3 regions of the Cellulomonas shaoxiangyii genome follow, and region 2 is predicted to be linked to each of the others. Evidence: riboswitches for the same ligand, from Rfam matches in the RefSeq annotation. Region 2 holds a riboswitch; each other region holds the start of a gene.

Region 1 (3,265 bases), 1.3 Mb from region 2:
TCGAGCGCGCCGTCGGTGACGAACCCGCGCCCGACGATCGCGGCGACCGGCCAGGCGAAGAACACGCCGAGGAACAGCAGCGGCACCGCGACCGCCGCGGCCCACGCCAGGACGCGCCCGAGCGGCACCCCGCCGACGCCCGGCCGGTGGGCCGGTGCGGCGGGGCGCGTGCGCCCGAGCGTCGTCGTCATCCTCGGTCCGTCCGGTCCGTCAGCCCACGACCGCGTCGGACCACTGCGTCAGCCACTCCTCGCGGTGCGCGTCGACGTCGGCCGCGGGCACCTCGAACGGCTGCTCGGCCAGCGGCGCCCACCGGGCCCACTCCGCGGGGAGCTCGACGGCGGTGCTCACCGGGTACACGTACATCGACCCCGGCAGGTCGGCCTGCACGTCGTCGGAGAGCAGGAAGTCGATGAGCTGCGCGGCACCCTCCGGGTTGTCCGCACCGGCCAGCACGCCGGCGTACTCGACCTGGCGGAAGCACGTGTCGAGCAGGGCGCGCGTCGTCGGCTCGGTGCCGCCGTCGGGCACGGTGAAGGGCGGCGACGACGCGTAGGACAGGACGACGGGCCGCGGCCCGTCGCCCCCGCCGGCGGTGAAGTCGGTGTAGTACGCCTCGCTCCAGCCGTCGGCGACGGCGAGCCCGTTCTCCCGCAGGCCCGTCCAGTAGTCGAGCCAGCCGTCCTCGCCGAACGCGCCGACGGTCGCGAGCAGGAAGGCCAGGCCCGGCGACGAGGTGACGGGGTCGGGCACGACGACGAGGTCGCGGTACGCCGGGTCGAGCAGGCTCTCGAGCGTCGACGGCTCGGGCACCCCGCGCTCGGCGAACCACGCGGTGTCGACGTTCATGCACACGTCGGAGTAGTCGACCGCCACCAGGGCGCCGTCGTCGTCCCCCTCGACCGCGTACGCCGCGGCGTCCTCGGCGGCCGGCGCCGTCACGTCGGCGGGCACGACGACCCCCTCGTCGAGCGCGCGCGTCGCGAACGTCGTGTCGAGGCCGTAGACGACGTCGCCGAGCGGTGCGTCCTTGGTGAGCACGAGCTGGTTGGCCAGCGCGCCGGAGTCGGCCTGCTGCACGACCTCGACGCTCAGGCCGGAGTCCTGCTCGAACTGCTCGAGCAGTCCCTCCGTGAGCGCGAAGGACTCGTGCGTGACGAGCGTGACGGTGTCGGCGCCGGCGCTCGGTCCGGCCGACGCGTCGTCGCCGCCGACGGCCGAGCAGGCGGTCAGCGCGAGGGCCGTGACGCCGGCGAGGGCGGCGCCGCGGGCACCGGTACGGGTGCGGGGGGTCATGTGGTCGTGTCCTCCGTCGTCGGCGGAGGGGTCCCCGCCGACGGGCGCACCCGCGGGCACGCACGACCGGCGGGGAAAGAGATGCCCGACTCCCTACGCCGGTATCAACCGGATCAGGTTCGAGGGTCTGCGGTGGTCCGCACTCTCAGCGTCCAGCCCGTGCGTGCGGCCGACGCTCCCCTGTCGTTCACGGCCGATCCTAGCCCTCCGCCGGACCGCCCGGACGCGCGTCCGGGACCGGCGCGCGGTCACCGGACTGCGGACCGGGCCGCACCCGGTTAGCGTCGTCCCCCTGGGCCGGACACGGCGCACGACCGAGGAGGACGCGTGGCAGAGAAGAACACGTCGATGGTGGCGAAGGTCGTCGGGATGGGCGTGACGCTCGGTGCCGCCTGGCTCGCGCACAAGCTGGTGGACACGGCGTGGGAGAAGGCGCGCGGGCACAAGCCGCCGTCGCCGGACTCGACCGACGAGGACGTGAACTTCTCCGAGGTCGTCGCGGCCGCCGTCATCTCGAGCGCCCTCGTCGCCCTCTCGCGCGTGCTGGCCACGCGCGGCACCGCCAAGCTCGTCGCCCGGTAGGCGCGTCGGCGTCGTCCGGCGTGGTCCGCGTCAGCGTGGTCCCCGTCAGGCGTGGTCCTCCCGCGCGGACCACTCCTGCGTCTGCGTGAGCCGGAACAGGTAGACGAGGGGCGGCGCGACCACCAGTGCCGCCAGGGCGGCCACGAGCACCAGCGCCCGCAGCGTCGCCGGTGCGCCCGCGGCCTCCGCGACGGTCAGCTGGTCGACGAGCAGCCACGGGTACTGCGCGACCGCCCACCCGCCGAGCACCGCCGCGACGGCGACGACGGCCGCCACGCGCGCGGTCGCGAACCGCCGCCGCAGCAGGAGCCACAGCGCGCCGAACCCCGCCACCATCGACAGCACCACGAGCGGGCCGGCGCGTCCGACGAGCCCCTCCGTGAGCGTCGGCGCGTCCGAGGAGATCGGGTACAGCGCGCCGAGGACCAGCGCTCCCGTGACCGCACCGACCACCAGGGCGCGGCGGCGGAGCCGCTCGGTGAGGGCGTCCCACCCCGCGCGCGCGGCGTCGGCGGTGAGGAAGGTCCCCGCGAGGAAGACGCTCGTGCTGACGGCGAGCACGCCGGCGATCAGGGGGGTCGGGGCCACCCACGACGCGACGAGGTCGCCGCGCCCGCCCGCGGGCACCCGCCCGGACGCGATCGCGCCCGCGACGGTGCCGAGGAAGAACGGCGCGATGAGCGAGGACGCGGCGAAGACCGCACCGAACAGGCGCGCCTGCGAGACGGTCGCGGAGTACTTCCGGAACGCGAAGCTCGCGCCGCGCAGCACGATCCCCAGCAGCGCCAGCAGCAGCGGGACGACGAGCGTGGTCATGACGGCGGTGAAGGCGCGCGGGAAGGCGGTCCACGCCATGACGAGCACGTAGATCAGCCAGACGTGGTTGGCCTCCCAGACGGGGCCGATGCTGTGGTCGATCAGCGTGCGCAGCCGCGCTCCGCGCTGCGCCCCGCCGGCGGTGAGGTCGTAGAAGCCGGCGCCGAAGTCCGCCCCGCCGAGCAGCGCGTACGCGACGACGCCCACGAGCAGCGCACCCGCGACCACGTCGGGCAGCGTCATCGCTCCTCCTCGCCCGCGTCGACGGACCGGCGCTGCGGGCCGTACGGGCTCGGCAGGTCCTCCTCGCCCTCGCGCCACCGGCGCGCCATCGACCTGAGCACCACGACGGCCCCGACCGTCAGGCCCGTGTACACGACGACGCTGCCCGTGAGCATCGACCACAGCCACGGGTTGTCGCCGGCGGCGTCGGCGGTCCGCAGCACGTCGTAGACCACCCACGGCTGACGGCCCACCTCCGTCGCGACCCAGCCGGCCTCGAGCGCGACCACGGCGAGCGGGCCGCACACGGCGGCGACGCGCAGGAACCACCGGCGCTGCGTGAGGTCGT
Region 2 (3,265 bases):
GACCGTGACGTCGTCCGACACGGCGTCGAGCTGGGCGCGCAGGAACGCGACGTCGGGCACGTGCACGGCACGGACGCCGTGCGTGTTCTGCGCGACGAGCGCCGTCACCACGGCCATCCCGTACGCGCCGTGCGCGGCGAAGGACTTGAGGTCGGCGTGGATGCCCGCACCGCCCGTCGGGTCGGTGCCGGCGACGGACAGCACGCGGACGCGCGCCGGCCGGACGCGAGCCGGCGACGCCGTGGGGCCCGGCACGGCGCTCACCGCGTCACCGCCGGCGCCTCGGCGCGGGCCCACGCGGCGACGAGCGCGGCCGCCGCACCTCCGGGGTCCGGCGCCGAGCACACGGCCCCCACCACGGCGAGCGCGTGCGCCCCGGCGGCCCGCACCGCGGGTGCGTCGTCCGCCGTCAGCCCGCCGATCGCGACGACCGGCAGCGTCGTCGCGTCGACCACCGCCCGGACGCCCGCGGCGCCGAGCGCCGGACCGGCCTCCGGCTTGGTGGCCGTGAGTCGCACCGGCCCGCTGCCGACGTAGTCGGCGCCACCCGCGGCGCGCAGCAGCGCGGGGCGTCCGGCGGTGACCCCGACGACGGCGTCGGGCCCGAGCAGCGCCCGGGCGTCGGCGACCTCGAGGTCGTCCTGACCGACGTGCACGCCGTCGACCCGCGCACCGCGGGTGCGCGCCGCGAGCGCGACGTCCACGCGGTCGTCGACGAGCAGCACGGCGGGCGGCGCGTCGTGCAGCGCCTGCGCCACGGCGACCGTGAGCGCGACCTGGTCGCGCACGCCGGCGCCCTTCGCGCGCACCTGCACGGTCCCGATCCCGGCGCGCACGGCCGCGACCGCGACGTCGGCGGGCGCGTGCCCGGCGGCGACGCACACGTCCGCGTCGAGGACGAGGTAGACCCCGCGGGGCAGCCGGCTCACGCGAGCACCGCCACGTGTGCCGCGCGGCCCACGTGCGCCGCGAGGTCGTCGCTCGTGAGCGCGTGCAGCTCGTCGAGGAGCGCCGCGGGGAACGAGCCGGGGCCGCGGGCGACCTGGGCGGCGCGCTCGGCGGCGAGCCCGAGCGCCGTGGTGGCGCCGACGCCCGCGGTCAGCGGGTCGGTCACCGCGGCGAACGCCGCGACGAGCCCGCCGAGCGCGCAGCCGGCGCCGGTGATGGTGGTCAGCAGCGGGTCCCCGACGGCGAGCCGCACGTGCGTGCGGCCGTCCGTGACGAGGTCGACCGGTCCGGACACCGCGACGGCACCCCCCGTCCACCGCGCGACCGCGTCGGCGGCGTCGGCGGCCGCGTCGACGTCGTCGCCGGCGTCGACACCGCGTCCGGCCGCGGCCAGGCCCGCGAGCGCGAGCACCTCGCTCGCGTTGCCCCGCACCACGGCCGGCCGCTCGGCCAGGAGGCGTCCCGCGAGGCGGGTGCGCACGGACAGCACTCCCACGGCGACCGGGTCGAGCACCCACGGCGTGCCGGCACCGGACGCGACCGCGACGGTCGGCTCGACGGCCGCGCGCTGGTCCGGGCCGAGCGTGCCGAGGTTGACGAGCAGGGCGCCGGCGAGCCCGGCGAGCTCCTCGGCCTCCCCGGGCGCGGACGCCATCGCGGGTGACGCCCCGATCGCGAGCAGCGCGTTGGCGACGAGGTTGGTCGTCACCTCGTTCGTGAGGCACTGGACGAGCGGGGTGCGGGCGCGCAGGTCGTCCAGGGCGTGGGCTGCGGACGCGGCGAAGGGATGGGCCGCGGAGGCGGCGAAGGGGTGGGCGGTGGAGGCGGCGAGGGAACCGGGTGGGGTGGGGACGGCAGGCGTCGTCATCGCGACATCCCTTCGCTCGTGCTAACGAGATCAGGTTCGACGGGTGTGATCTCAGCCCTGCCTGGTGCAGGGCACCCCGTGTCGCCGGCCACCGTAGCGCAACGGTGCCCGTACCCGGACGTAACGGACCACCACGCGGACCGTGACGGGTCCACGCGGACGGCGGGTGCGCGGGCGGGACGACGACGGGGGCGGACCCGGCTGGGTCCGCCCCCGTCCCGTACAGCCCTGCGGCGTGCGGCTGCGCCTCAGCGGCGCACCGTCACCGTCCGGCTTGTGCTGCCCGCGACGTTCGCGGCGTCGGCGGGCACGAACACCGCGGTGAGGCGGTGCGTGCCGCGGCCCAGGTCGCGCGGCAGCGTGCCGATCGCGACGCCGAGCACGACGTCGGCCTCGGCCACCACGCGGTCACCCTCGCGCAGCTCGACCGTGCCGGCGGGCAGCCGGAGCGTGTCGAGCCGGACCGTGGCCACCCACGGGGACGGCAGGAACGAGAACGGCGAGGAGACGACGTCCAGCGTCGTGCTGCTGCGCGCCTTCTCGACCGTGACGGTCACCGGCTCCGACTGCGAGCCGGCGACCGCGTCCGTGCCCGCGTACCGCGCGACGACGTCGTACGTGCCCGCGGGCGTCCCCGCGGGCAGCGTGAGCCGCGCCTGGCCGCCGCGCAGGGCCGCCGTGCCGAGCACGGTCTCCCCCGCGACGAACTCGACGTCGCCCGTGACGGGCGCGTCGGCCGTCACGCGTGCCGTTAGCACGACCCGCCGCGCCAGGCCGCCGTACACCTGGCTGTCGGGGCGCGCCGTGAGCGTCGTCGTGGACGACGGCACGCCCGCCTCGACGACGAGCGGCAGCGTCACCGTGGTGCCGCTGGGCTGCGCGACGAGCGTGAGCGTCCGGGTCCCCGGCGTGGTGCCCGCGGGCACGGTGACCGTCACCGTCCCGGCCGCGTCGGGGCCCTCCCCCCGGGTGAGCGTCGCCGTGCCGAGCGCGACGTCGTCCAGGCGCACGTCGAGCGACGTGTTGTCCGGCGCGCCGAGGCTCGTGAGGTTGAGCCCGGTCACGGGGAAGGTCAGCTCCGCGCCCGCCTCGACGGGGCCGAGCTCCGGCACGCCGACCGCCCGCTCGCGGAAGTCCGGCGTGAGCCCCGGGTTCGCCTGCAGGTACGCGATCCACGCGTCCCGGTCGACGAGACCGGAGTCCGCCGCCCGGGCGCCGTCCTGGAACACGCGGAAGTTGTCGCCGCCCTGCGCGAGGAAGGAGAACGTGCCGATGCGGTACTCGGCGGCCGGGTCGACCGGCACGCCGTCGACCGTCACGGACGTGATGCGGTCGCCCTGCGGCCGCGACGCGTCGTAGGTGTACGCGACGTTGTCCGAGAGGCCCAGCTGGAGGTACGGGCGGCTCGGCACCGTGCCGTCCGCGGCGGTCTGCCACTGCTGCTCGAGC
Region 3 (3,265 bases), 1.9 Mb from region 2:
GGCGTGCCGAGCCCGCCGCGAGCAGCAGGAGGGTCGATGGGCGTGCCGCGCTACGCGTACCTCGGACCGGCCGGGACGTTCACCGAGGAGGCGCTGCGGCGGGTCGCGTCGCCGGACGAGGCCGAGTACCTGCCGCAGACCGACGTGGGGTCGGCCATCGCGGCGGTGCGCTCGGGCGCGGCGGACTACGCCGTCGTCGCGATCGAGTCGACCGTCGAGGGCGGCGTCACCGCGACGCTCGACGCGCTCGCCACGGGTGTGCCGCTCGTCGTGCTGCGCGAGGTGCTCGTACCGGTGCAGTTCACGCTCGTCGCCGCGCCGGGCACGCGCCTCGAGGACGTCGCGCGCGTCAGTGCGCACCCGCACGCGTGGGTGCAGTGCCGCCGCTGGGTCGCGGCGCACCTGCCCCGCGCCGTGCACGTGCCCGCGACCAGCAACACCGCGCCCGCGGCGCTGCTCGTCGAGGCGCTCGCCGCCGGTGACGCCGGCACGCTGCCGTTCGACGCCGCACTGGTGCCGCCGGGGGCGGTGGCCACCTACGGCCTCGCGCCGCTCGCGGACAGCGTGGCCGACAACGCGTCGGCCCTCACGCGCTTCGTCGTCGTCGGACCGCCGGGCGAGGTCCCGCCGCGTACCGGCGCCGACAAGACGAGCCTCGTCGTGCACCTGCCCGACAACGAGGCCGGTGCGCTGCTCGCGATGCTCGAGCAGTTCGCCGTGCGGGGGGTGAACCTGTCCCGCATCGAGTCCCGCCCGATCGGCGACGCGCTCGGCCGCTACTCCTTCTCCATCGACGCCGAGGGCCACATCACCGACGAGCGCATGGGCGAGGCGATCATGGGCCTGCACCGGCGCTGCCCCTACGTGCGCTTCCTCGGCTCCTACCCCCGGGCCGACGCCGTCGCGCCGACCGTGCACGTGGGCACCGCCGACGCGGACTTCGTCGAGGCACGGGCGTGGCTGGCCCGCCTCCGCGCGGGCGACGCCTCCTGACACCGGCCCCGCCGCCCCGCCCCGCGACCTCGCTCGCCGCCCCCGCCCCGCCCCCGCCCCACGTTCGCCGTGAAGGCAACCTGGTGACCGGTGCGACGCCCGAGACCGCGCGCGAGGTTGCCCTCGCGGTGGCGGTGGCGGTCGCGGTGGCGGTGGCGGTCGCGGTCGCGGTGGCGTGGACGCGTCCGTGCGTCCGCCGGGGGCGTCGCTAGCATCGCCGCGACCACACGGGAGCCCGCACCAGCGGGCTGAGAGGACGGCTGACGGGCCGTCGACCGTTCGCACCTGTCCGGATCATGCCGGCGTAGGGAGTGCCATGCCTGACGTGCGTCCCGTCCTGCCCACCCCCGGTGCCGAGGCACCGTCCGACGGCGCCCGGCCGCCCCGCCGCGGCCCCGACCACCCCACCCGAGCGGCCGCCGACCCCGCCCGCGCGGCCGTGCGCGGCGGCGTGCTCGGCAACTACGTCGACCAGTTCGACATCTTCCTGCCCGTCCTGGCGCTGGCTCCCGTGGCCGCAGAGCTCTACGGCACGCGGGCAGTCGTCACCTACGCGGGCCTGGTGTTCGTCGCGACGCTCGTCGGGCGTCCGCTCGGGGCGGCGGTCCTCGGCTCGCTGGCCGACCGGGTCGGACGGGCGGTCGTCGCGCGGGCCAGCATGCTCGGCCTGGCGGTGACGACGCTGCTCATCGCGGCGCTGCCGGTGGCGGCGATGACGCACGAGGCGGTGCTGCTCGCGGTCGTCGTGCTGCGGTTCGTCAGCGGCGTGCTGATCGGCGGCGGGTACACCTCGGCGGTGCCGCTCGCGATCGAGTGGACGGCGCCGCGCCGGCGCGGGCTCGTCAGCGGGGTCGTCATGGCGATGTCGCCCGCGGCCAACGCGACGATCGCCGCGCTCGTGCTCGTGCTGCTGGGCACGCTGGGACCGGACGGGTACGCGGCGTGGGGGTGGCGCGTGCCGTTCGTCGTGGGCGCGGCCCTCGCGTTCGTCGCGGTCGGGCACTTCCGCCGGCACGTGCGGGACACGCCGGAGCGCGCGGCGGCCGCGCCGGCCGGGCGTCCCCTGACGACCGTGCTGGTCGGCGCGGAGCGGCACCGCCTGTGGCGGCTCATGGTGCTCATGACGGGCCTGTGGCTCTTCACCAACCTGGCCGTCGCGGTGGTGACGTCCCAGCTGGGGGTCGTCGCGGGGCTCGACGGCGCCGCCGTCACGCGCACCATGCTCGTCGCGACGGCCGTGTCGGCGGCGGCGATGGTCGCGAGCGGGCACGCCTCGACCCGCGCGGGCCGGCGGCGGTACCTGACCGCGTTCGGCGCGGCCGCGGCCGTGCTCGCACCGGCGAGCTACCTCGCCGGGTTCGCAGGCCCCGCGTCGCCGGCGGCGCTCGTCGCGCTCGTCACCGTGCTGCAGGTCGTCACGGTGTCGGCGTACGGGCCGATCGGCGCGTACCTGGCCGAGCGCTTCCCGCCCGCGGTCCGCTCGAGCGGGTACGGCACGGCCTACAGCCTGTCGATCGTGCTGCCGGCCCTGTACCCGTTCTGGCTGCCGCCGCTGCAGCGGGCGTTCGGCGACGTCGCCCCCGTGGCGGCCCTGCTCGCGGTGGCGGGCGTGCTCGTCGCGGTGGGCGCGGCCACGTCGCCGGGGGAGGCGATGACCGAGGGGCCGGCGGCGCCGGCGACGCCCGCCGGCGCGTGACGAGCCCGGCGCCCCGGCCCGCGGGCCGGGTGCCGGTCGTCGGCGAGGACCGGTGCCGCAGCCGTCAGGCGGGGACGCGGACGACGAGCGCCTGGCGGTCCACGCGCGCCTCGATCTCCGTGGCGCGGCCCACGACGTCGCCGTCGACCTGCACGGCCTCGGGCCCGCCGGCGCCGAGGCGCACCTTCTTGGCGCGGACGTGGTCGATGCGCCCGATCTTCGCCGGCAGGTCGTTGCGCACGCCGACGCCCTGCAGCACGACCTCGCCGAACAGCTGCGCCCAGCCGGCGATCCCGCCGCGCGTGTCGATCATCGCCACGTCGAGCTCGCCGTCGTCGATCACGGCGTCGGGCAGGAGCGTGATGCCGCCGGGCAGCTTGCCGCAGTTGCCGATGAGCAGGCTGCGCACCCGGATGGTCGACGTGGGCTCGTCGTCGAGCTTCAGGCGCAGCCGCAGCCGGCGGCCGTTGAGGTGGCGTGCGCCGGAGACGAAGTACGCCATCCAGCCGACCTTGGCCTTGAGGTCCTCGTCGGTGTCGGCGACCATCTGCGCGTCGAACCCGAGCCCGGCGATGA

What was found. A riboswitch is a leader RNA that binds a small molecule or an ion and turns the genes downstream of it on or off. The one in region 2 is predicted to bind thiamine pyrophosphate.
Region 1: another riboswitch for thiamine pyrophosphate. It lies ahead of E5225_RS15985 (thiamine ABC transporter substrate-binding protein); the one in region 2 lies ahead of thiM (hydroxyethylthiazole kinase).
Region 3: another riboswitch for thiamine pyrophosphate. It lies ahead of E5225_RS01430 (MFS transporter); the one in region 2 lies ahead of thiM (hydroxyethylthiazole kinase).

What each region holds. Positions count from the first base shown of each region.
Region 1 is NZ_CP039291.1:3,561,842-3,565,106, forward strand. Features, by position in the region: gene E5225_RS15980 (ABC transporter permease) at 1-191, opposite strand, end outside; gene E5225_RS15985 (thiamine ABC transporter substrate-binding protein) at 211-1,296, opposite strand; TPP riboswitch at 1,370-1,488, opposite strand; gene E5225_RS15990 (DUF4235 domain-containing protein) at 1,624-1,878, shown strand; gene E5225_RS15995 (cytochrome d ubiquinol oxidase subunit II) at 1,924-2,937, opposite strand; gene E5225_RS16000 (cytochrome ubiquinol oxidase subunit I) at 2,934-3,265, opposite strand, start outside.
Region 2 is NZ_CP039291.1:2,216,610-2,219,874, forward strand. Features, by position in the region: gene E5225_RS10065 (bifunctional hydroxymethylpyrimidine kinase/phosphomethylpyrimidine kinase) at 1-264, opposite strand, end outside; gene E5225_RS10070 (thiamine phosphate synthase) at 261-929, opposite strand; gene thiM (hydroxyethylthiazole kinase) at 926-1,816, opposite strand; TPP riboswitch at 1,807-1,905, opposite strand; gene E5225_RS10080 (ExeM/NucH family extracellular endonuclease) at 2,065-3,265, opposite strand, start outside.
Region 3 is NZ_CP039291.1:314,477-317,741, forward strand. Features, by position in the region: gene pheA (prephenate dehydratase) at 37-993, shown strand; TPP riboswitch at 1,211-1,321, shown strand; gene E5225_RS01430 (MFS transporter) at 1,310-2,689, shown strand; gene E5225_RS01435 (diacylglycerol/lipid kinase family protein) at 2,754-3,265, opposite strand, start outside.